Regions from separate parts of the Xenorhabdus santafensis genome, predicted to be linked through region 1. Evidence: predicted binding sites of a transcription regulator. Region 1 holds the regulator's gene; each other region holds the start of a gene.

Evidence for each region. The regulator PurR, encoded in region 1, represses purine synthesis genes. The targets are predictions, from matches to a motif close to CANGCAAACGTTTGCNTG.
Region 2: the regulator PurR is predicted to act here: its motif matches at 3,582-3,599, upstream of glyA (serine hydroxymethyltransferase).
Region 3: the regulator PurR is predicted to act here: its motif matches at 2,448-2,465, upstream of FE392_RS02175 (NCS2 family permease).
Region 4: the regulator PurR is predicted to act here: its motif matches at 3,318-3,335, upstream of guaB (IMP dehydrogenase).

The regions. Positions count from the first base shown of each region.
Region 1 is NZ_VCDN01000046.1:125,744-131,330, forward strand. It holds gene punC (purine nucleoside transporter PunC) at 1-1,064, opposite strand, end outside; gene punR (DNA-binding transcriptional activator PunR) at 1,188-2,096, shown strand; gene purR (HTH-type transcriptional repressor PurR) at 2,100-3,125, opposite strand; gene sodB (superoxide dismutase [Fe]) at 3,674-4,252, opposite strand; gene FE392_RS12795 (Grx4 family monothiol glutaredoxin) at 4,717-5,100, shown strand; gene rnt (ribonuclease T) at 5,157-5,587, opposite strand, start outside.
Region 2 is NZ_VCDN01000097.1:5,011-10,597, forward strand. It holds gene suhB (inositol-1-monophosphatase) at 1-387, shown strand, start outside; gene FE392_RS17610 (3-phenylpropionate MFS transporter) at 880-2,115, opposite strand; gene glyA (serine hydroxymethyltransferase) at 2,222-3,475, opposite strand; gene hmpA (NO-inducible flavohemoprotein) at 3,835-5,025, shown strand; gene FE392_RS17625 (hypothetical protein) at 5,038-5,181, shown strand; gene glnB (nitrogen regulatory protein P-II) at 5,178-5,516, opposite strand; gene FE392_RS17635 (NAD+ synthase) at 5,532-5,587, opposite strand, start outside.
Region 3 is NZ_VCDN01000011.1:101,696-107,282, forward strand. It holds gene FE392_RS02160 (hypothetical protein) at 1-184, shown strand, start outside; gene FE392_RS02165 (MFS transporter) at 232-1,713, opposite strand; gene FE392_RS02170 (TetR/AcrR family transcriptional regulator) at 1,817-2,368, shown strand; gene FE392_RS02175 (NCS2 family permease) at 2,552-3,889, shown strand; gene FE392_RS02180 (glycosyltransferase family 39 protein) at 3,975-5,444, opposite strand.
Region 4 is NZ_VCDN01000046.1:19,467-25,053, forward strand. It holds gene FE392_RS12270 (DUF1266 domain-containing protein) at 603-1,805, shown strand; gene xseA (exodeoxyribonuclease VII large subunit) at 1,862-3,226, opposite strand; gene guaB (IMP dehydrogenase) at 3,400-4,866, shown strand; gene guaA (glutamine-hydrolyzing GMP synthase) at 4,944-5,587, shown strand, end outside.

The DNA.
Region 1 (5,587 bases):
ATCATACTTGCGAAAAAGCACAGACCCAGTTGCAGAGCATTTTGTAATGCGGCGGCCTTGCCACTGCTATTGGGGTAAACAGAAAGTGCGTTAGCCACAGCAATTGGATAGGATGCGCCGTTCATTGCAGCCATGATACAAAATGGAACCAAAATAGCCATAAATGAAGGTTCATTTAAAACGGAAAGCAAATAAATGATGAACATGCTCACCGAATAACCAATCAGCAGGAATGGAAATACCGTTTCGCTTTTCACTTTTTCCAGCAGGATGCGACAACCATATCCACCGATCATAAATGCCAGAGTTTGAGGAATGTAACTCAACCCAATATCGGTAGGGTTATAGCCCATATTTTCCAGAATTATTGGTGAACCTGTCAGCCAAGCAAAAAAACCAGCACTGCAAGCAGCATAAATCAACACGTTACCGCTAAAGACAGGTGAACGGAGCAATGCGAAGAAAGAAATTGATTTCTCATTGACATTGACTTCAGTGCTCTTGTTTTTCTTGGCTAGGAAAAATGTTGGTATCAACAATAAAAGTGTCACGATCATTAAAACAAGAAAAATGATTTTCCAGCCAGCGTGTGACAATAACCATGCGCCTAACAATGGAGCCAGGGCAGGGGAAAGGGCAACTAAAGGCATGATCATGGCAAAAACACGTTTAGCGCGCTCTGCATCGTACCTGTCAATGACCAGCGCCTGCCAAGAAACCGCTGCGGAACAAACACCTACCGCCTGAATAAATCTCAAGACAAGCAATTGTGTCGCATCAGTTATCCAAATCATACCCAAACAGCTAATGGAAAACAGAGATAATCCGATAATAAGTACAGGCTTTCTGCCTATGCGGTCTGACAATTGCCCCCATAAGAGCTGAGCAAAAGCAAAACCCGCAAGAAAAATACTGAGGCTTGCACTAATGGCATTTTCTGAGGTATCCAAATCTACTTTCATTGCACCAAAAGCAGGCAGATACATATCGATAGCCAAATAACCGAGCATGCTCAGGCCAGCGAGATAAAACATAAATGGAATTGAATTTTTATTTGTCGCCATGGTGTTCGTAACTTGATGTGGTAATTGATAAAAGAATACCCGACTTATTCTATATGGCATGATTTTTACTTGTGAAACGGTAATATTTGCACCATGCTGTGAAAAAAATTGAAAGGAAGATATATGTGGTCTGAATACTCTCTGGAAGTTATTGATGCTGTTGCCAGAACAGGAAGTTTCAGTGCGGCAGCATCAGAACTTCATCGTGTACCTTCTGCTGTAAGCTATACAGTAAAACAGCTTGAAGAATGGCTGGCAGTACCTCTATTTGAGCGACGTCACCGTGACGTGGACTTAACTGAAGCGGGAGCCATTTTTGTCAAAGAAGCTCGCTCTGTTATCAAAAAAATGCATCACACTCGGCATCAATGCCAGCAAGTTGCCAATGGTTGGCGGGGGCAATTTAGCATTGCCGTGGACAGGGTAGTGAAACCTGAGAGAACTCTCCGGCTCATTCTCGATTTTTATCGGCATTTTCCCGATATTGAGCTGTTTATTTACCCCGAGGTTTTCAATGGGGTATGGGATGCGCTGGTGAATGAACGGGTGGATGTTGCGATTGGTGCAACGCGGGCATCTCCCGTTGGTGAACGATATAACTTCAGGGACATGGGATTCATGCCTTGGTTATGTGTCGTCAGCCCTGAGCATGAATTGGCGTCAATATCGGGGAAATTAAATGACGATCAAATGCGACCTTATCCCAGTTTGTGTCTTGAAGATACTTCACGCAGTTTGCCTAAAAGGGATACATGGGCGTTGGATAACCAACGGAGACTGGTTGTCCCTGATTGGGATGCAGGGTTGAATTGCCTGATGGATGGTTTGTGTGTTGGAATGGTGCCCAAACATCGTGCATTGCCTCTTATCCGCAAAGGAAAACTGACAGCACTTGAACTTGAACAACCATTGCCTGATAGCCCATGCTGCTTGGTATGGTCGCAAAAAAGCCATTCACCAGCATTAAGTTGGTTATTTGATTATCTCGGGGATAGTGAAACACTTAATGCTGAATGGTTGCAAGAAAACTAACTGTCAGCGACGGTAATCGATAAAAGGCCCATCTGCGACGGAGCGCCGTTCAACAAGGCGTGGGTGAACTTCAATAGTTTGTGCATCTTCACGCTTATTGACGATCCTATCCAGTAGCATTGAGAAAGCCATTTGCCCCAGCCGTTCTTTGGGCTGGTGAATGGTTGTCAATGCTGGGGTAAAATAGCGGGCATTTCGGATATTGTCATAACCAATAATGGAAATGTCTTGTGGTACACGCAAACCTAATTCATCAGCGGCGCAGATTGCTCCCATTGCCATGACGTCGCCCCCGCAAAAAACAGCTGTTGGGCGGTGTTTCTGATTTAGGATCTTACACATAGCTTGGTAACCTGATTCTGGTTCGAAATCACCTTGCACAATCCACTCATCGCGAATAGCGATATTGGCCTCTTTCAGCGCCTTGAGAAAGCCTTGGTGACGCCCGCCACCTGTATTTCTTGCCAATGGGCCAGGAATGGAAGCAATATCACGGTGCCCGCGTTCAATAAGATAGCGACCAGCCAAGTAACCGCCATGAAAGGCATTGTCGATGATGGCATCGGTAAAATCCCCTCTGGACTCACCCCAATCCATTACTACCATAGGAATATTGCGATAGTCTTCTAACATGCCTAAAAGTTGTTCAGGATATTCTGAACACATAACCAGCAAACCATCTACGCGTTTTTGCGCCAACATGGCAAGATATGCTTTTTGTTTATCAAGGTTATTATGGGAATTACATAAAATCAGAGTGTAACCCTTGCTGTAGCAACTATTTTCAACAGATTCTATGATTTCAGCAAAATAGGGGGCTTCGCTGGATGTTGCCAATAATCCGATGGATTTTGTGTGGTTAACTTTCAAACTACGGGCAACGGCACTGGGAGAATAGTTCAGTTCTTTAATAGCAGCCCAAACTGCAGCCTTAGTATCTTCGGCGACGAAACGGGTTTTATTGATAACATGGGATACGGTTGTGGTAGAAACACCAGCGCGTTTGGCCACATCTTTAATCGTTGCCATGATAAAAAGGACTCCTGACCTTATGGTCTAAATTTATATATTCTAACTTTTCAAGTTGCTGATTGATTCGCCGTATCTGCTTGTCGATACGCTTTAACTTGAAATATAGATAATTGTTAATCGTTTACCAACATATTTATATATGAGGTGATGGGTTGGCAACAATTTAGCGATAAACATTGAATTTTGTCTGATCTAGCTCAAAAGTGAAAGTGATAATCGATGTTATAAAGAGTATGAATTTAAGTTGGTAGTATAATTTACAAACAATGCAGTAAATAACCATCTAAAATTATGGTGTTAGGTATCTTGCTTTTCACATTGAGGATGTTCTATGGATACAGATCTGAAGTTGGGATTGTTGGCTGCCGGTAGCGCATTAATCATGATTGTCTTTCTGGCAAGCCTTTGTCTTATTAATTGAGAGCTAGAAAAATAATTGACGTATAACACCGTTTGTATTTAGGGTTGGTTTTCTGACATTCATAATCAGAGAATGGAAGAAAACCAGCCCTTATCATTTCAAACTGGCATAAGAATCAATCTTATTAAGCCAGGTTTTCTTCAACAAATGCCCAGTTGACCAAAGCCCAGAAATGCTCCAGATATTGTGGGCGGGCATTACGGTAATCGATGTAGTATGCGTGTTCCCAAACGTCGACGGTCAGAACTGGCTTATCTTCGCCAGTCAATGGAGTTGCTGCATTGGAAGTGCTGACGATAGCCAAACTTCCGTCAGCTTTTTTGACCAACCATGTCCAGCCGGAACCAAAGTTTTTCAGTGCAGCGTCAGTAAATTGTTGTTTGAACTCAGCAAAAGAACCGAAAGCATTGTTGATGGCATCCGCTACTTTTCCAGTTGGTTCGCCACCGCCATTTGGTGACAGGCTATGCCAGTAAAAAGTGTGGTTCCAAACCTGTGCAGCATTATTGAAAACGCCGCCTTCAGATGTTTTGATGATTTCTTCCAGGGATTTTCCGGCAAATTCAGTATCTTTGATAAGATTATTCAGATTTACAACGTAGGCGTTGTGGTGTTTGCCGTAGTGATATTCCAAAGTTTCTGCAGAAATGTGTGGTTCCAGGGCATCTTTGGCATAAGGTAATGCTGGTAATTCAAAAGACATTGCATGCTCCTTTTTAATATCGGGTTTTCAGCTCTGTAGCCATGATTTTTAAGATTAATCATGGTCAGGGCAAATTTAGGATTATTATCTTGTTGCTATTTTGGTAATTATCTTAACAACTTTTCTGTCAAATAACAGGGAAAAAGATGCTATTTGGCAGAAGTTGGCGTAGATCTAAACTATCTGATGTATTTGATGTAGTTAATGTGATTAGTTGGAATAGAAATATTGAATGGTTATTTGTCTCAATTGCTGTTGAGGCACATCATGGCAAACACTTACCTTAGCAAAAACGTACTGTCCTATAGTAAAAATGGACTATGGTAAGGCCGTGTCATGACGAAACTTTATAGTGAAAATTGGCTCCAGAAAGTTCTCTGTAGAAAAATGAGCGTATAAAGTGGTATTCTAAATCAATCTTTTCTGATTCTGAAAATAGTGCTTGCAGTTTTAAGGAAGCAAAAATGACGACAACTAATACCAATACTAACACCGCTACTGATACAACTAAGGCGATCGTTGAGAAGATTGAGCGCCAAATTAAAGAAAACCCAATCCTGCTGTATATGAAAGGTTCTCCAAAATTGCCAAGCTGTGGTTTCTCGGCGCAAGCAGTACAGGCTTTGTCTGCTTGTGGTGAACGTTTTGCTTACGTGGATATTTTACAAAATCCTGATATCCGCGCTGAATTGCCTAAATATGCAAACTGGCCGACATTCCCTCAACTTTGGGTTGACGGCGAACTGGTTGGTGGCTGTGACATTCTGATGGCCATGTATCAGAATGGTGAATTACAGGCTCTGATCAAGGAGACTGCTGATAAATATCGTGAGCAGTCTGCAGAATAATCTGCTGAAATGATAAACCAGACCCCGTGCCTGCAATAAGCACGGGGTCTGATACTTTAGGAATCGTTTTCAGTGGAAGGTTCGGAAGGCAATGGCCAACCGCCGAGTCGCTTCCAGCGATTGACGAGTTCGCAAAAAAGTAAGGCAGTGCGATCAGTATCGTAAAGTGCGCTGTGTGCTTGGGTGCTATCAAACGGTATTCCCGCAGTGATACAAGCTTTGGCTAGAATTGTCTGACCAAGGACTAATCCACTAAGTGCTGCGGTATCAAAAGTCGCGAACGGATGGAATGGATTGCGTTTCAAACTGGAACGTTCAGCAGCGGCCATAACAAAACCGTGATCAAAACTGGCATTATGGGCAACCATAATTGCACGGTTACAATTCGTCTCTTTCATACCCTTGCGGATCATTTTGAAAATAGCATGCAGGGCAGTGTATTCACTGACCGCACCCCGTAGGGGATTTGTGGGATCAATACCGGTGA
Region 2 (5,587 bases), on a different contig from region 1:
CTGCGTGGCTCTAATGCCCGTGATTTGGATGGTACTGTTCTTGCAACCGGTTTCCCATTCAAAGCCAAGCAGCACAGCATCCCTTATATTAATGTAGTGGGTAAATTATTTGGCCGTTGTGCCGATTTCCGCCGCACAGGTTCTGCGGCATTGGATATGGCCTATGTTGCGGCTGGACGTGTCGATGGGTTCTTTGAAATTGGTTTAAAACCGTGGGATTTCTTGGGTGGTGAATTGCTGGTACGTGAATCCGGCTGCATTGTTACCGATTTTGTCGGTGGCCATAACTACCTCACTTCCGGCAACATCGTTGCAGGTAGCCCACGTGTTGTTAAAGATATTCTGTCTGAAATGCGTGAAGAATTAACGGAAGCTCTGAAGCGTTAATTTTTCAGCAGAACCACCTTAAATGAGGTGGTTTGTGCATAAGCAAGCCTCATGAAAAATAGTGGGGTTTGTTGTCTTTATCATCACATTTTCTTGTTTTTTCCTGCCCTTTTTGTTGCTTTGTTTCTGCCCTACCAAACGATTATTGCTACTTTCTTTATCAATATGATCGAGTCAATCATGGGGATGACCATTATTAAGATAATTAAAGAAACATGAATGGCTTATGGGTAAATTCGAAACCAATGGCGGTATCGACTTTGCGGGCCAGATGATGTTTTATTTGAGGCACGAGATCATCAAGTAACAACGCCTGGGAGAAGGAACTCTTAACATGGTGGCAAGCTCCGTCGGGTGAACGGAATTTGATTAAAACAAAGTGCCGGATAAAAAAACAGCACTTTGTCAATAATCTGAAACTCCGCTATTTAAGCGGAGTTTTTGACTATCTACAAACAACGTTCTGTTGTTTTTTGGTTCCTGATTTTTCAATCAGTGGGCATGAGCTTCCACTTTTGGTCTTATAAATAAAGCTGGAGCTGCGACGATCGCCATCATCCAAAATATGCCGCTGCCGATGCTTTCATACATAAAACCGGCAATGATGCTCATGACTGCAATACCGCCTCCCATTGCCAAGGCAGAATACGTTGCCTGTAACCGGATTATTTCGTTTTCTTTTCTGGCACCGATGAAACGCATCGCGGCTAAATGACAAACGGTAAACGAACCACAATGTAAAATTTGAATGATGATCAATGAATACAATTCGGTTGATGCCCCCATCAACCCCCAGCGCAGTACCCCACACACGGCAGACAACAAAAATAAGTTACGGGCGCTCCAACGGCGGAATAGTTTATTGCTGAAAGTGAAAACAATAACTTCTGCCACAACCCCTAATGACCAGAGATAACCAATGGCTGATGAAGAATAACCTGCGCTTTCCCAATAAATGGAGCCAAAGCTGTAATAACCCGCATGTGCAGCCTGTAATAACGTCACGCATATTAGAAATTGCCATACCGATTTTTCAGACAGAAGCTCCTTAAAAGAGACTGAATTGGTATTTGCTGATTTCATTTTGCCTACGGGCATAATTGAAGGTTTCAACATCATTCCCAATAACATGGCAGTGACACTGAAAATCAAAAAAGCCAAAATAATATGGTGCGTTCCAAACAAGTTACTGCCAACCCAACTATTCAGGCGGTCAAATGAGATATTCCACCCTAAGTTTAAGCTACTGATGGATAAATCTATTCCGTTGGAAGACATTAATATGCCTGTCAGTGAAGAGCTGATAACAAATGCAATTGAGCCCCAAACCCTGACTTTGCCATAATCAAACGGAAATTGTTTTTGCCATGTGCCTGCTAAGGCATCTGATAAAGGTATTAGTGGTGAGAAGAATAAGTTGAAGCAAATTATGACAAAGAAAAGCCACACCCAATAACTATTCATTGAGAACCCAATAGCAAAAAATAATGCCAATAACGAAAGGGTTCTCAACGCGTTAATTAATTTGGACGGGTCTTTTACCATAGGAGAAATGAATAGGCTGCCGAGAAAACGGGCGATCATCCCTGCCCCCAGTATTATGCCTATCATTGAAGGCTCAATACCTTCACCTTTTAACCACACAGACCAAAATGGCAGGAAAATGCCGAAAGAGAAAAAATAGGTGAAATAACTTAAGCCCAGCCAAAATGTTGATGGAACAACCATCCAAATGCCCCCACTTTCTATATGAAAAAACCCGCTCAAAACTATGGTTATGAGTCGGGCTTTAATTATCAATAACACCGTAGTGTTATTGATATTTTATTTTAATTTATGCGTAAACCGGGTATTTTGCGCAGATTGCCAGTACTTTTTGTTTCACGCTTTCAATGACGGATTCGTCATTGATGTTTTCTAACACGTCACAAATCCAACCTGCCAGTTCGCGGGTTTCAGCTTCTTTGAAGCCACGGCGAGTAATTGCCGGAGTACCGATACGAATGCCGGAAGTCACAAATGGGCTGCGAGGATCGTTAGGCACGCTGTTTTTGTTCACAGTGATATTGGCACGCCCCAAAGCCGCATCAGCGTCTTTACCGGTAATGTTTTTATCCACCAGATCCAGCAGGAACAGATGGTTTTCAGTTTCCCCAGAAACAACTTTATAGCCGCGTTGCAGGAATACATTGACCATCTCTTTGGCGTTTTTGGCGACTTGCTGCTGATAGACCTTAAATTCCGGCTCCATAGCTTCTTTCAGGGCGACGGCTTTACCGGCAATCACATGCATCAATGGGCCGCCTTGAGAGCCTGGGAAAACCGAGGAATTCAATTTCTTGTAGAGATCTTCATCACCGCCTTTCGCCAGAATCAGACCACCACGTGGGCCTGCCAGTGTTTTATGCGTTGTTGTCGTTACAACGTGGGCATGAGGAACTGGGTTTGGATAAACGCCTGCGGCTACCAAGCCAGCCACATGAGCCATGTCCACAAACAGGTAAGCACCAATTTCATCCGCAATTTCACGCATCTTCGCCCAATCAACCACACCGGAATAAGCAGAGAAGCCACCGATGATCATTTTTGGTTTATGTGTTTGCGCTTGGGTTCGGATATCGTCGTAATCGATTTTACCGCTGTCATCAATACCATAAGGCACGATGTTATAAAGTTTGCCAGAGAAGTTAACTGGAGAACCGTGAGTCAAATGACCGCCGTGTGCCAGATTCATCCCTAAAACAGTATCACCGGGTTGCAACAGCGCCATATACACTGCGGCATTTGCCTGAGAACCAGAGTGCGGCTGGACGTTGGCGTAATCGGCACCAAACAGTTCTTTTGCACGATCAATTGCCAACTGTTCTACCACATCGACATACTCACAACCACCGTAGTAACGCTTATTTGGGTAACCTTCGGCATACTTGTTAGTGAGCTGAGATCCTTGAGCCTGCATAACTCTTGGGCTGGTGTAGTTTTCAGAGGCAATCAATTCAATGTGTTCTTCTTGACGACAAACCTCCTGTTCCATCGCTTGCCACAGTTCGGGATCATAATTCGCAATATTCATTTCACGCTTTAACATTAGGTTCTCCTGACTCAGCTACATCTCTAAAAATCACCCCTGAGGGACAGAATGCCACACAGTGTAAACTCTTTTTCTCTAATGAGATAGTCTTGACAGAAGATTTTGCGCAAACGTTTGCATTGGCTATTAACTGCGGATGGAAGGATAAACTGCAAATAGCAGGACTGGCGATTTCAAATTTATCAAGAATATTTGTGATCTCAATCAAGGTTTATCGGCATTAAAATTTCAATTTATTGATTTATATCAAGATGATCTTCTTTTTTTGATTTGGTGTATTCCCAAGCCCAAAAAGATGCATTTAAAATGCAACTTATAAGTTCGAATGCCCACTGAGAAAAATTCGGGAGATCCCCATGCTAGACAGTCATGTTATTAACACAGTCAAATCCACCATTCCTTTGATAGTGTCTACCGGCCCGAAATTGACGGCCCATTTTTATGAACGCATGTTCAAGCATAACCCTGAATTAAAAGATATTTTCAACATGAGCCACCAAATGAATGGGGCCCAGCGTGAAGCACTTTTCAATGCACTGTGTGCCTACGCTTCCAACATTGATAACCTGTCCGCTCTGCTGCCCGCTGTGGAAAAAATCGCCCATAAACACGCAAGCCTGAATATTCAGCCTGAACATTACCAAATTGTAGGAACACACCTGCTGGCAACGATCGATGAAATGTTCCATCCCGGAGATGAAGTTCTCAATGCTTGGGGAAAAGCCTATGATGTGTTAGCCGGTGTCTTTATCAATCGGGAAGAAGAAATTTATCAGGATGGAGAATCCTTGGCCGGCGGTTGGCGTGGCGTGCGCCAATTCCGGGTCAAGCAAAAACGGCCGCAAAGCGATGTTATTACCAGTTTTGAATTTGTGCCTGTTGATGGCGGCAAAATCATGGATTACAAGCCCGGACAATACATCGGGATTTATCTGGATGATCCAGCATTTGAGAACCGTGAAATTCGCCAATATTCGCTGACAGGAGCGCCAAACAACACCAGCTATCAAATTGCCATTAAACGTGAGTTACAAGGCAAGGTTTCAAACCATATGCACGATAAAGTACATGAAGGCAGTATCGTGATGTTGGCGGCACCGCGCGGTGATTTTTTCCTTAATGTGCAAAAGAACACCCCGGTTACACTGATTTCCGCAGGCGTTGGTTTAACGCCCATGATGAGTATGCTCGAGCATTTATACAATCAAAACCATACGGGCACAGTAAATTGGTTCCACGCAGCAGAGCACGGTGGTTATCACGCATTTTCAGACAAAATTAATCAGATTTCCGATGCCATGCCCAACCTATATTCACAAGTTTGGTATCGTGAGCCAAGAGAGATAGATCAACCAAACACAGACTATCAGCACACCGGATTCATGGATTTATCTTTTGTAAAAGATTCACTCATGGCAGAAGGGATGCAATATTATTTCTGCGGGCCTGTCGCTTTCATGCAATATATCGCCAAACAGCTTCTGGCAATGGGCGTTGATGAACAACATATGCACTATGAATGCTTTGGCCCACACAAAGTGATTTAGCCTGCATTATTAATGAAGTTTCGTGAAGTAAGGCAGAAAAATCAAACATCTCCCCGCCCTAAAGAAATTGCCACAACAAGGACGGGGAGTGAGTTTATTTATCGAGTGACTGCGGTTGCCCCCACAGGAGCAGAGTTGATGACTGTTTTTCTCTAAATGGCTTCTTCGTCCTGCTCACCGGTGCGAATGCGCACAACACGGGCAACATCGAAAACAAAAATTTTGCCATCACCGATTTTACCCGTTTGTGCAATCTGCATGATTGTCTCGACACAGGTATCAACAAGATCATCCGGTACAACAATTTCTATTTTGACCTTTGGCAGAAAATCCACCATATACTCAGCACCGCGATAGAGTTCGGTATGCCCTTTCTGGCGACCAAACCCTTTTACTTCTGTCACAGTCATACCAGTGATACCCACTTCAGCCAGAGCTTCACGCACATCATCCAGCTTGAAAGGTTTGATAATTGCATCAATCTTTTTCATGAAGTTTTCCTGTTATTACCAGTTCTTACGCCCGAAACCAGAAGTAATCGGGTAGCGCCTGTCTTTCCCAA
Region 3 (5,587 bases), on a different contig from region 1:
CTTATTGGTGTGCCTTAAATTTGTCATGGGAATTCTGGAGTACAGTAATATTGCTTTGTCCATGATTATTCTGGAGTTCTTATTGGTATTCTTCATGCTGAATACGGAATATTACAGTAAACATCTCAGAGAGTTACACTGTTTTCTGGCATGGCATAAGATAGCTATAAATCAGCATAAGTAAATTGCAGAGGTACACCGGATGGCAATGTGTACCTCCGATTTATCGAATCAATGACGTTTTTCTTTCCCGAAGGCTGCAATTGCGCCAGAAATCAATAACAGCAGTGCCCCGGCCGTGATACATACCGACAAAAATGAGTAATTGAACGCCTGTTTTGCGGCTTGAATCAGTGACAGGGCAGCATCTCCCGTCAATTGTTCAGCGGCGAGCAGCGCCTCGTCAATGCCGTTTTTTGCCAGCGCTGGCATGCCCGCATCCGCCGGAAGTGTAAAGGAAGCGCTGTAAACAGCGACCATCAGGCTGCCGAGAACCGCTATCCCTAACAAGCCTCCCAATTCATAGGCGACTTCTTCAATGGATGCCGCTGTGCCTGCATTTTTCTCCGGAACATTCAGCATAATGGAAGTAGAAGCGGCCGTCATGGCGGCTCCGACACCAAATCCAATGATACTGAATGTAACAATTTGCACTAACAGGCCAGATTGCAAACCAAACAGGTAGCCAAAAGTGCCCAGTCCGGTTAAGGCGAATGAGAGCCACATGAGCCGTTCTGCACCAAATTTCGGAATCGCCATTCCGGCCAGCGGCCCTGCAATAAAAGCCGCGATAGGAATGGGTAAGATAAGAAACCCAGCCTGCAAGGGAGACAGCCCCAGAGCAAGTTGGAATCTCTGGCTAATGGCGAGTTCCATACCGACAAGTGCGGCGGTGGAAGAAAAAGCTGCAATGATTCCTGTTGCAAAAGCCCGATTGCGAAACAGACTGAAATCTATCATGGGCTTTGGCGAGCGCAATTGTCGGCGCACAAAAACGGTGGTGAATATCAGCCCTATGGCACCTGCTATCGCGGCTGCTTCTAACGATGACTCTAGCTTGCTGACTTCTTTGATTGCATAAGTGAGGCCAATCAGGCCAAGCATGATTTGTATTGCGGCAATCAGATCGATTGTATGCTCTGGATTACGCCGGCTTTTGGTGATGAAAATCAGCCCAAAAACCAGTGCGATAAAAACGATTGGAACGTTAATCAGAAAAACCGAACCCCACCAATAATATTCAAGCAACAACCCGCCAATGACCGGGCCAAATGCGGCACCCCCTGAGGCAACGGCTGACCAAATGCCGATAGCAAGTGCCCGCTCTTTAGGGTTTTCAAACGTGTGGCGAATGATCGCGAGGGTTGCCGGCATCATCATCGCTGCACCGAAAGCCAGAATGACACGCGCTGTGATCAGCATGCCGGGGGTAGGGGAAAATGCAGCCATCAGTGATGCAACACCGAAAACGGCCAGCCCATTGGTAAAGAGTTTTCTGGCACCAAAACGGTCACTCAACGCTCCCATTGTGGGCAGCAATCCGGCGATAGTTAAAGTATAGGCATTCATGATCCACAGTTTTTCAGAAGCGGAAGCGCGCAAATCATGCGTCAGCCGTGGCAAGGCTGTGTAAAGAACGGTCATATCAATCACAATCAGAAGCAAGGCACTGGAAATGATGACCAGCACCAACCAGCGAAGATTTGTTTTCATAAAAATTTTACCAATATTGTCGGTAGCGATAGACTGCCAAACTTTGATTAAATTGTTGGCAAATATTATAAATACATACGTATTTATTTAAAAGGGGGGAGATATGGGACGTCGTAAGACTATTGATCGGGAAGTTCTGTTAGATGCCGCAGAACAAATCGTTACAACACAGGGAGCGGCGGCTCTTACCATTGATGCAGTGGCGAAAGCGGTCGGCATAACCAAAGGCGGCGTACAATACAATTTTGGTACGAAAGATGCCCTAATTGATGCGATGTTTGAGCGTTGGGGTGAGAGTTATGATCAGCAGTTCCAAAAAATTGCGGGGGAGAACCCGAATCCGCTGACCGCAATGCACGCACATGTTGAAGCGACCCGGCAGTCTGATGCTGCATCAACCGCAAAGGCGGCAGGATTAATGGCTGCGTTGTTGCAAACACCGGAGCGCCTGAAATCGACTAAAGCGTGGTATCAGGAACGCATGGCAGGGTTAGACATGGCAACAGTGGAAGGCCGTCAGGCACGTTTGGCATTTTTGGCCACTGAAGGCGCGTTTATTCTGCGTTTTTTCGGTTTAATGGAGATGAATGAGGATGAGTGGGAAGGCATTTTTGATGATATTTCGACTTTAATGCCATCAAAGATAGCTGAATAGAAAAAATAACGCATAAAATATCGTCATTCAATGAATGTCCTCAATAATCATCATGTTATTTAACTTATTGATTGTCATTGACGCAAACGATTTCTTTTTTTGTTGTTCCACAGTAACGATTTTTATGGGTTTCCTGTAGGATAAGTCGAAAACTTCGTTTTTTGGGATGGGAAATCACATTACATGAACACAATAAACTCAGGCTCTGAAAAACGTCAGGGCTTGCTTCAACGCGTGTTTAAATTAGAGGAACACGGCACGACGGTTCGCACTGAAATGGTTGCCGGCCTGACAACCTTTCTGACGATGGTTTATATCATATTCGTCAATCCGCAAATACTGGCGATGGCGGGAATGGATATTAAAGCCGTATTCGTCACTACCTGCTTAATTGCGGCAATTGGCAGTATTTTGATGGGATTGATGGCGAATTTACCTATTGCCGTTGCTCCCGCGATGGGCTTGAATGCCTTCTTCGCGTTTGTTGTCGTGGGAGCGATGGGGATTTCATGGCAAGTTGCAATGGGCGCGATTTTTTGGGGCGCTGTGGGCTTGCTGCTCCTGACTGTCTTTCGTATCCGATATTGGATGATAGCGAATATTCCGCTGAGCCTGCGCGTGGGAATTACCAGCGGCATTGGTCTTTTCATCGCAATGATGGGACTGAAAAATTCGGGCATTATCGTTCCTAATCCCGACACAATCGTGTCAATTGGCAACTTTGCTTCCCATAATGTGCTGCTGGGAACACTGGGGTTTTTCATCATTGCCATTTTGGCAGCACGCAGTTTCCATGCGGCTGTATTGATTTCCATTGTGGTGACGACTGGCATCGGCTTGATGACAGGGCATGTGGAATATCACGGTATTTTTGACTTGCCACCCAGCGTGATGAGCGTGGTAGGTAATGTCGATGTGAAAGGTGCATTGGACATTGCACTGATTGGCGTGATTTTCTCGTTCATGCTGGTTAACTTGTTTGATTCTTCCGGTACGTTGATTGGCGTAACGGATAAAGCCGGGCTTGCGGACAGCGAGGGTAAATTTCCGCGTATGAAGCAGGCGTTGTATGTAGACAGCCTCAGCTCTGTTGCAGGATCTTACATTGGGACGTCTTCGGTGACTGCCTATGTCGAAAGTTCTTCTGGTGTTTCGGTCGGCGGGCGCACTGGCCTGACGGCAATTGTAGTCGGGATCCTGTTCCTGCTGGTGATGTTTATCTCTCCGCTGGCCAGCATGGTACCGGCTTATGCCACGGCAGGCGCACTGGTCTATGTTGGTGTTCTGATGACGTCCAGCCTGACCCGGGTGAAATGGAATGATCTGACGGAATCCGTACCCGCTTTTATCACTGCGGTAATGATGCCATTCAGTTTCTCCATTACCGAAGGCATCGCACTGGGCTTCATTGCCTACTGCGCAATGAAATTGGGAACGGGCAAATGGCGTGATATCAGTTTATGTGTTGTTGTGGTCACTCTGCTGTTTATATTGAAAATGGTGTTTGTTGATGCCCATTAAAAACGGTTGATGCCATTACAAAAGCCTGACAGGAAAGAGTCTGTCAGGCTTTTGTATGAGATAGGCAATCTGCTGTTATCGATTTTTATTGCTGGTTTTCTGGCGTGACAAAACCAATGCAGACTGTTTCGGATTCAGCACTGGGTTGTGCCTGAAAGGAAAACGCTTCCTTATGGCTAATCACCAAGGTTGGCCATTCCTGCAAAATAGGCTGAAAATCTTCTTGCTCGCAGCTTTTACCTCGTTCACCCACCAGCAGTGCGCCATGTTCCACAATCTCTTTTTCTTTGATATGTCGATTGTAGATATTTGGTGGCATACCTTTATTTAATTCCCAAGGCTGTATTGTTTCCGGACGATAGTGGCTATAAAACGTCAACCACTGATGCAGATATTCCCCGCCGACATAACGCAATGGTGTTGAGTACAGCTCATTCCAGCGTTGGTCAAGCTGGCTGGTAAACGCCTTGATTCCAACAAATTTCTGACCAGCGCCACGAACATTCGCCATCATGATACTGGCATAGCCGAACACCACCAAGACACCAAATATGGCTAATCCCCGTAGTGTTCCATGCAGCGATTTGGTTGGATAGACCGTGATTGAACCCACTAGCAATGCAGGTGAAACAACCATAAAGGGTTGTATCCACTCAGTCATGCGCCCGCCTTGATTAAAGGAAAACCAGCTGTAAATAATCAACAAAGGCAGCAGGATAACGATATTCACCAAGGCACTGGATTGCTGTTTCGGCCAACCAATCCGGCCACCGAGCAAATAAATAATGATGCTAAGGATAATCAACGGATAGAACACGGAAAGGACAGCTTGCGTGGTGTGCAGATTGAACCCTTTGTGGATTTGGGAATCTACCCACTTAAAGGCCACAAAATCATTGTGTACCAGCCACCAAACGTTTGGCAGCACTAGTGCGAACCACACTAAAATCGCGAGATAAAACAGCGGTTCCCGATAGTTGCGGCGTACTTTGGGGACGAACAGGGAAAGCAAAAAGACGGAACCGATGATGGAAAGTGATGAGTATTTCCCCATCGTCGCCAGCCCGGAACAAAGCGCGAATGCCAGCCACCATTTGGGATTATCGTCAATGGCGCGCAAGAAAAACAGCAACGACCATGGCCAGAGCATCACTAAAAGGTAATTATCATTATAAGGAATAATATCAAAGTTAATGATGCCGGATAGATTCAGCGTCAGCATGGCAAGCCAAGCGAGCAGTACTTTGCCGGTCAGGCGGAAAGCCAGTTGCCAGACACCCAACATACCGATGGCGATGGCGACAAAATGGGTGAAATACCAATAAAAACTCAGAGAGATATTGCTGATGTGGATGGCAGGTAGCATTATGGCACCGACTAACCAAGGGTTTTTAGGAGATCCCCATTCTCCGTTTATTCCCCAGTTGAGTGCTTCAACGGCATCATAAGGAACAGTTGGATCAAGAAAATAACTGACTAGTACCCATAAAGCAGCATAACCAATGACCCAAAGATACAATGGCACGCGGTAAGACGAAGTATCAAAAAGACGCATAATGGTTAATGATCATATTATTTAAATTAATGTGACCTGAATATTAGCCGAAGTTTGAACCATAAGTGAATGACATTGGATGTTAAAGGGCGTTTCTGTTAGATTCCGCCGAAAATATATTGATAAAAGCGAGTTGAGTCACA
Region 4 (5,587 bases), 110 kb from region 1:
ATAGTAAGTCAACATCCTTACTATCAAGTCTAGAATAAAATCATCATTCATCAACCAATAAAATGAAAAAAATTGGAAGAAAAGTATAAGGCTTAACTTAACCTTTTTATTTTAAACTAAATAAAATATCTACTGAAGGTGATTGATAACAAGGTTGGCTCTGTTAATAATTTCACTCACAGCTAGATACCTAATCCTTTATTCGAATAATGAATAAGAATTTGATCGACAATTAATTAAGAAAACGTTACCTGTGACTGGAGTTGCCAATACCATATCGCTTGACTGCTAAAATATAAATTAGCCTACTGAAAAACAATGTAGAAAAGGAAATCTAGGAGCATGTGAGAAGGCTCTCAGTGCCAGAACTAAAAGTGCTTTTTGGGGTGAAATCAAACTCCCTTCACTGAAAGTGAAATTTTTACGAGTGCATGAACTTATTAGAATTGAACAGATATTGGCGAATAAAACTAATTAACGGGCACTGTTCACACAATGAAAAAAATTATTTATGAGTAAAATAGTGCTTGTCATTAGAATAACTTACTTCATTAAGATAATGGCAATGTTAATTTCGACTACCTATTCAGGATATTACGCTCATGTCAGATAAGTTAATAGATACGTGGATTGAATTTCATAATGCAACAGATCAAGACCAAAAAACGCAACTCTTTATTGAATTTTTTAATCTATTCCACTCATCCGATTTTTGGCTTGCCACTTCCGTTGCAGACAACAGTGATGACTATACCTTTTCGATAAAGGAAGATCCTGAATTCCATTTCAGGCCGTATATCATTGCTTATCTCTCTGAAGAAAATCCTGCGTCATGGAATGGTGCTGAATCTACGGGCAATAATCCTGAAAATTTTCATCAGTTCCGTGCTGAACATTTGTACTATCTTGTTGGCGAATTCCAATGTGACCTTGTGATTTATAATGGTCATAATTATGTCATCTTCGATCAAAACACACTGACAAATATAAAGAATTCAGCGCAAGGTGAAAACGAACCCTATATTCCTGAAAATTCTCAGCCTCTTACCACTTCTGATTGGGGCATGATATTAGGCGCACCTTATGCCTGTTTTGATGGATGGAGCTGCAATGATTATTCTCAAGCAGAAGATGATGGAGGCTTAGCATCAGCCTGGGGTATTGAAAACCGCGATGATCTGGTTTACCAGCTATTTACTCTGCTGGTGAGGGGACATGCTGTCGATTACTACAATATGCGAGATGAACTGAATAAATTATCAAAACCGGAATTCGATGAAATCCTGGCGGGTATTCAGAAGAGTGATATGAGTGAATCCGATAAACAAGAAACTCTTTGGCGTTATACCATGATGTATAACAATGAGAACGATATTCAGCATATCCAATATTTAGCGTGGGATTATGTCCGTTTCAGCATGTTGTGTCTGAATGGCTGCAAATTGCAATACATCTCAGAGCAGGAAGCGAAAAACTGGACGCTCATGCTCGCCCCATTGCTACGGATGGTTTATAGCGGCTGGGATAACCTCTGGTATCACTTTGCGCTTACACGCTGGTTTTGGGCATCAACGGATGGGGATTGGGCTGAGTGTCAGCCTGAATATGTCAATATTATCCGTGCATTGCTGAATGACGAAAATAGTCCAACCAGCGCTATCGATTGGAATAGCGATTTGCCTCCCATCGAAACCCATTCATTTGCCCAAGCGCTGACTGAAGTGTTGGCAAAACAAAATCCCGATATTGATTTTAATGAAGTACATGAAGCCATTAGGTCACAAGTTAGAGCTGATGAATCATAAGGTATAAAAAATGTGCTCAAGTTGTAAGATTTGAGCACTTTAATATTGATAACGGATTAATTTAATTTTTTCTTACGGTTTTTCTTCACCTGAGTCACCTGACTCTCAACCCAGCCATCTTGCAACCGTGTTTTCAGCGTATCCCCAGTTTTCACCTGTTTAACTTGTTTTAACAATGTTCCATCAGGCGCTTCACTGATACTGTAACCACGACTCAACGTTGCCAGCGGGCTGACTGCTTCCATCCGTGAACAGGCCACAGCAAATTTCTCCCGGTAACGGCCTAATTGCCGTTCAACAGCTTGTTTCAATCGAAAATCAAGTTGTTGGATGGACTGATTGTGGTGGCGGATTTTTCGCTCCGGGTGCGTTTGCACTAGGCGCTGGCTAATTCTCTCATGTGAATTAGCATGCTGTTTTAGGCAACGTGAAAAGGCATCAATCAGTTTTTGGCGTAATCCAGCCAAATGGTTTTGCTGGCGTGCCAATTGCAAATCAGGGCGTTGCTGTCTGAGTCTATGCTGCAATACATTGAACTCACGCTGTTTCTGGGCGAAGAAATAATCCATCGCCATTTCGAACCGTTGCTGCAGAGATTGTACTTGTCTCAATAATTCGATTTGATTACGGCTAACCAGTTCTGCTGCCGCAGAAGGCGTTGGGGCACGTAAATCAGCGACAAAATCCGCAATGGTGACATCCGTTTCATGCCCGACAGCACTGACAACAGGAATATGACTTTGGAATATTGCCCGTGCAACGCGTTCGTCATTGAAGCACCATAAGTCTTCCAGTGATCCTCCTCCACGTCCGACAATCAGGACATCACACTCTTGCCGTGCATTTGCCAGCTCAATTGCCCGGATAATCTGCAATGGCGCTTCGGCACCCTGAACTGCGGTGGGGTAAATGATAATGGGCAGGGAAGGATCACGGCGCTTCAAAATATTGAGAATATCGTGCAAGGCAGCGCCACTGGCGGAAGTGATGACACCAAGCCGTTTTGCAGGCGAGAGCAGTGGTTTTTTATGAATTTGATCAAACAAACCTTCAGCAGTGAGTTTTTGTTTCAATACTTCAAATTGTTGTTGCAACAACCCATCACCGGCAGGTTGAATGCTTTCCACGATTAACTGGTAGTCACCGCGAGGCTCATACAGGGTAATTTGTGCCCGAACCAATACCTGTTGACCATTTTGCGGTCGAAATGTTGCCTTTAGATTTTGGCCACGAAACATGGCAGCACGAATTTGTGCCCGTTCATCTTTTAAGGTGAAATACCAATGTCCTGATGATGGCTGAGAAAAATTGGACATTTCGGCAGAAAGCCAAATCCTGCCCATTTCCAGCTCCAATAGCTGGCGAACCGTCTGATTAAGGCGGCTAACAGAAAAAATTCCGGTATTGGTAGGTAGTGACATGTGAGCTAGATCAAATTTTAAAACAAGGACTTAATTAACCGATATTAATCTTCCTGTATGACTAATCAAGAATTTTTTTTAAAAAATGCTGGAGGCAACCGATTTCGGCCTGTATAATGCCGCGGCAATATTTTATCCCTCTTATTGCCCCATTGCTTGGTGAGATATTGCCCATGTTACGTATTAAAAAAGAAGCATTAACATTTGATGATGTTCTGTTGGTTCCTGCCCATTCTACAGTCCTGCCTAACACAGCGGATCTGTCTACTCAATTAACTTCTACTATTCGTCTGAACGTTCCTATGCTTTCAGCAGCCATGGATACCGTGACGGAATCTTCACTGGCAATCGCACTGGCTCAGGAAGGGGGCATTGGCTTCATTCATAAGAATATGTCAATCGAACGTCAGGCTGAAGAAGTCAGCCGCGTGAAGAAACACGAAAGCGGTGTTGTCACTGATCCTGTCACTGTAACACCACAAACGACTCTGCGTGAAGTTCATGAACTGACTGAACGTAATGGTTTTGCTGGTTATCCGGTTGTAACAGAAGCGAATGAACTGGTTGGCATTATTACCGGTCGTGATGTGCGTTTCGTTACCGATCTGGATCAGCCAGTGACTGCGGTGATGACACCGAAAGAGCGCCTGGTGACAGTAAAAGAAGGCGAAGCCCGTGAAGTTGTCTTGCAGAAAATGCACGAACAACGTGTCGAAAAGGCGCTGGTTGTTGATGATAACTTCCACCTGCTTGGCATGATTACGGTAAAAGATTTCCAGAAAGCAGAGCGTAAACCAAACGCGTGTAAAGATGAACAGGGTCGTCTGCGTGTTGGTGCTGCGGTTGGTGCAGGCGCTGGCAACGAAGAACGAGTTGATGCGCTGGTCGCTGCGGGTGTGGACGTGTTGTTGATCGACTCTTCCCACGGTCATTCTGAAGGTGTTTTGCAACGCATTCGTGAAACCCGCGCTAAATATCCTAATCTGCAAATCATCGGTGGTAACGTCGCAACTGGCGAAGGTGCCAAAGCGCTGGTCGCCGCAGGTGTGAACGCAGTGAAAGTGGGCATTGGTCCTGGTTCCATTTGTACAACCCGTATTGTAACGGGTGTAGGGGTTCCTCAAATCACGGCTATCGCAGATGCGGTTGAAGCGCTGGAAGGCACTGGCATTCCTGTTATTGCTGATGGCGGCATCCGTTTCTCCGGTGACATAGCCAAAGCGATCGCGGCGGGCGCGGCATGTGTCATGGTCGGTTCAATGCTGGCGGGCACCGAAGAATCTCCGGGAGAAATCGAACTGTATCAAGGCCGTTCGTTCAAATCTTACCGTGGAATGGGCTCTCTGGGCGCGATGTCCAAAGGCTCTTCTGACCGTTACTTCCAGACTGACAATGCTGCTGACAAGCTGGTTCCTGAAGGTATTGAAGGCCGTGTGGCTTATAAAGGCCTGCTGAAAAGCATTGTTCACCAACAGATGGGTGGCCTGCGTTCCTGCATGGGCCTGACTGGTTGTGCAACCATTGACGAACTGAGAACTAAAGCAGAATTTGTTCGTATCAGTGGTGCTGGTATTCAGGAAAGCCACGTTCATGACGTGACTATTACCAAAGAATCACCAAACTACCGTTTAGGTCTGTAATTTATCTAGAGTGGCCCGTAATCGGGCCACTGATTTTTTATCTTTCAATTGCCACTTGTTTTGGGAATTCACCTCAAATGACAACTAATATCCATAAACATCGCATTCTGATCCTTGATTTTGGCTCGCAATATACACAGCTTATTGCCCGCCGTATTCGTGAAATTGGTGTTTATTGTGAACTTTGGACATGGAATGTAACCGAAGAGCAAATCCGCGAATTCAATCCAAACGGAATCATCCTTTCTGGTGGCCCAGAAAGTACCACTGAAAACAATAGTCCTCGCGCTCCAGAATATGTCTTTAACGCAGGTGTACCTGTGTTGGGGGTTTGTTATGGCATGCAAACCATGTCCATGCAATTGGGCGGTCAGGTTTCCGGTTCCAACGAGCGTGAATTTGGTTATGCGCAGGTTGAAATCAAAAATGACTGTGATTTATTCCGTGATATTCAAGATGCTCTGAGCGAAGACGGCAAACCTTTGTTGGATGTATGGATGAGTCATGGCGATAAAGTTACCGCTATTCCTGATGATTTCATCACAGTTGCCAGCACCGACACTTGCCCGTTTGCCATTATGGCAAATGATGAAAAGCGTTTTTATGGTGTGCAATTCCACCCGGAAGTAACTCATACTCATCAGGGCTTGAGCATCCTGAAACGCTTTGTGTTGGATATTTGTCAGTGTGAAGCGTTGTGGACACCGGCTTCTATTATTGA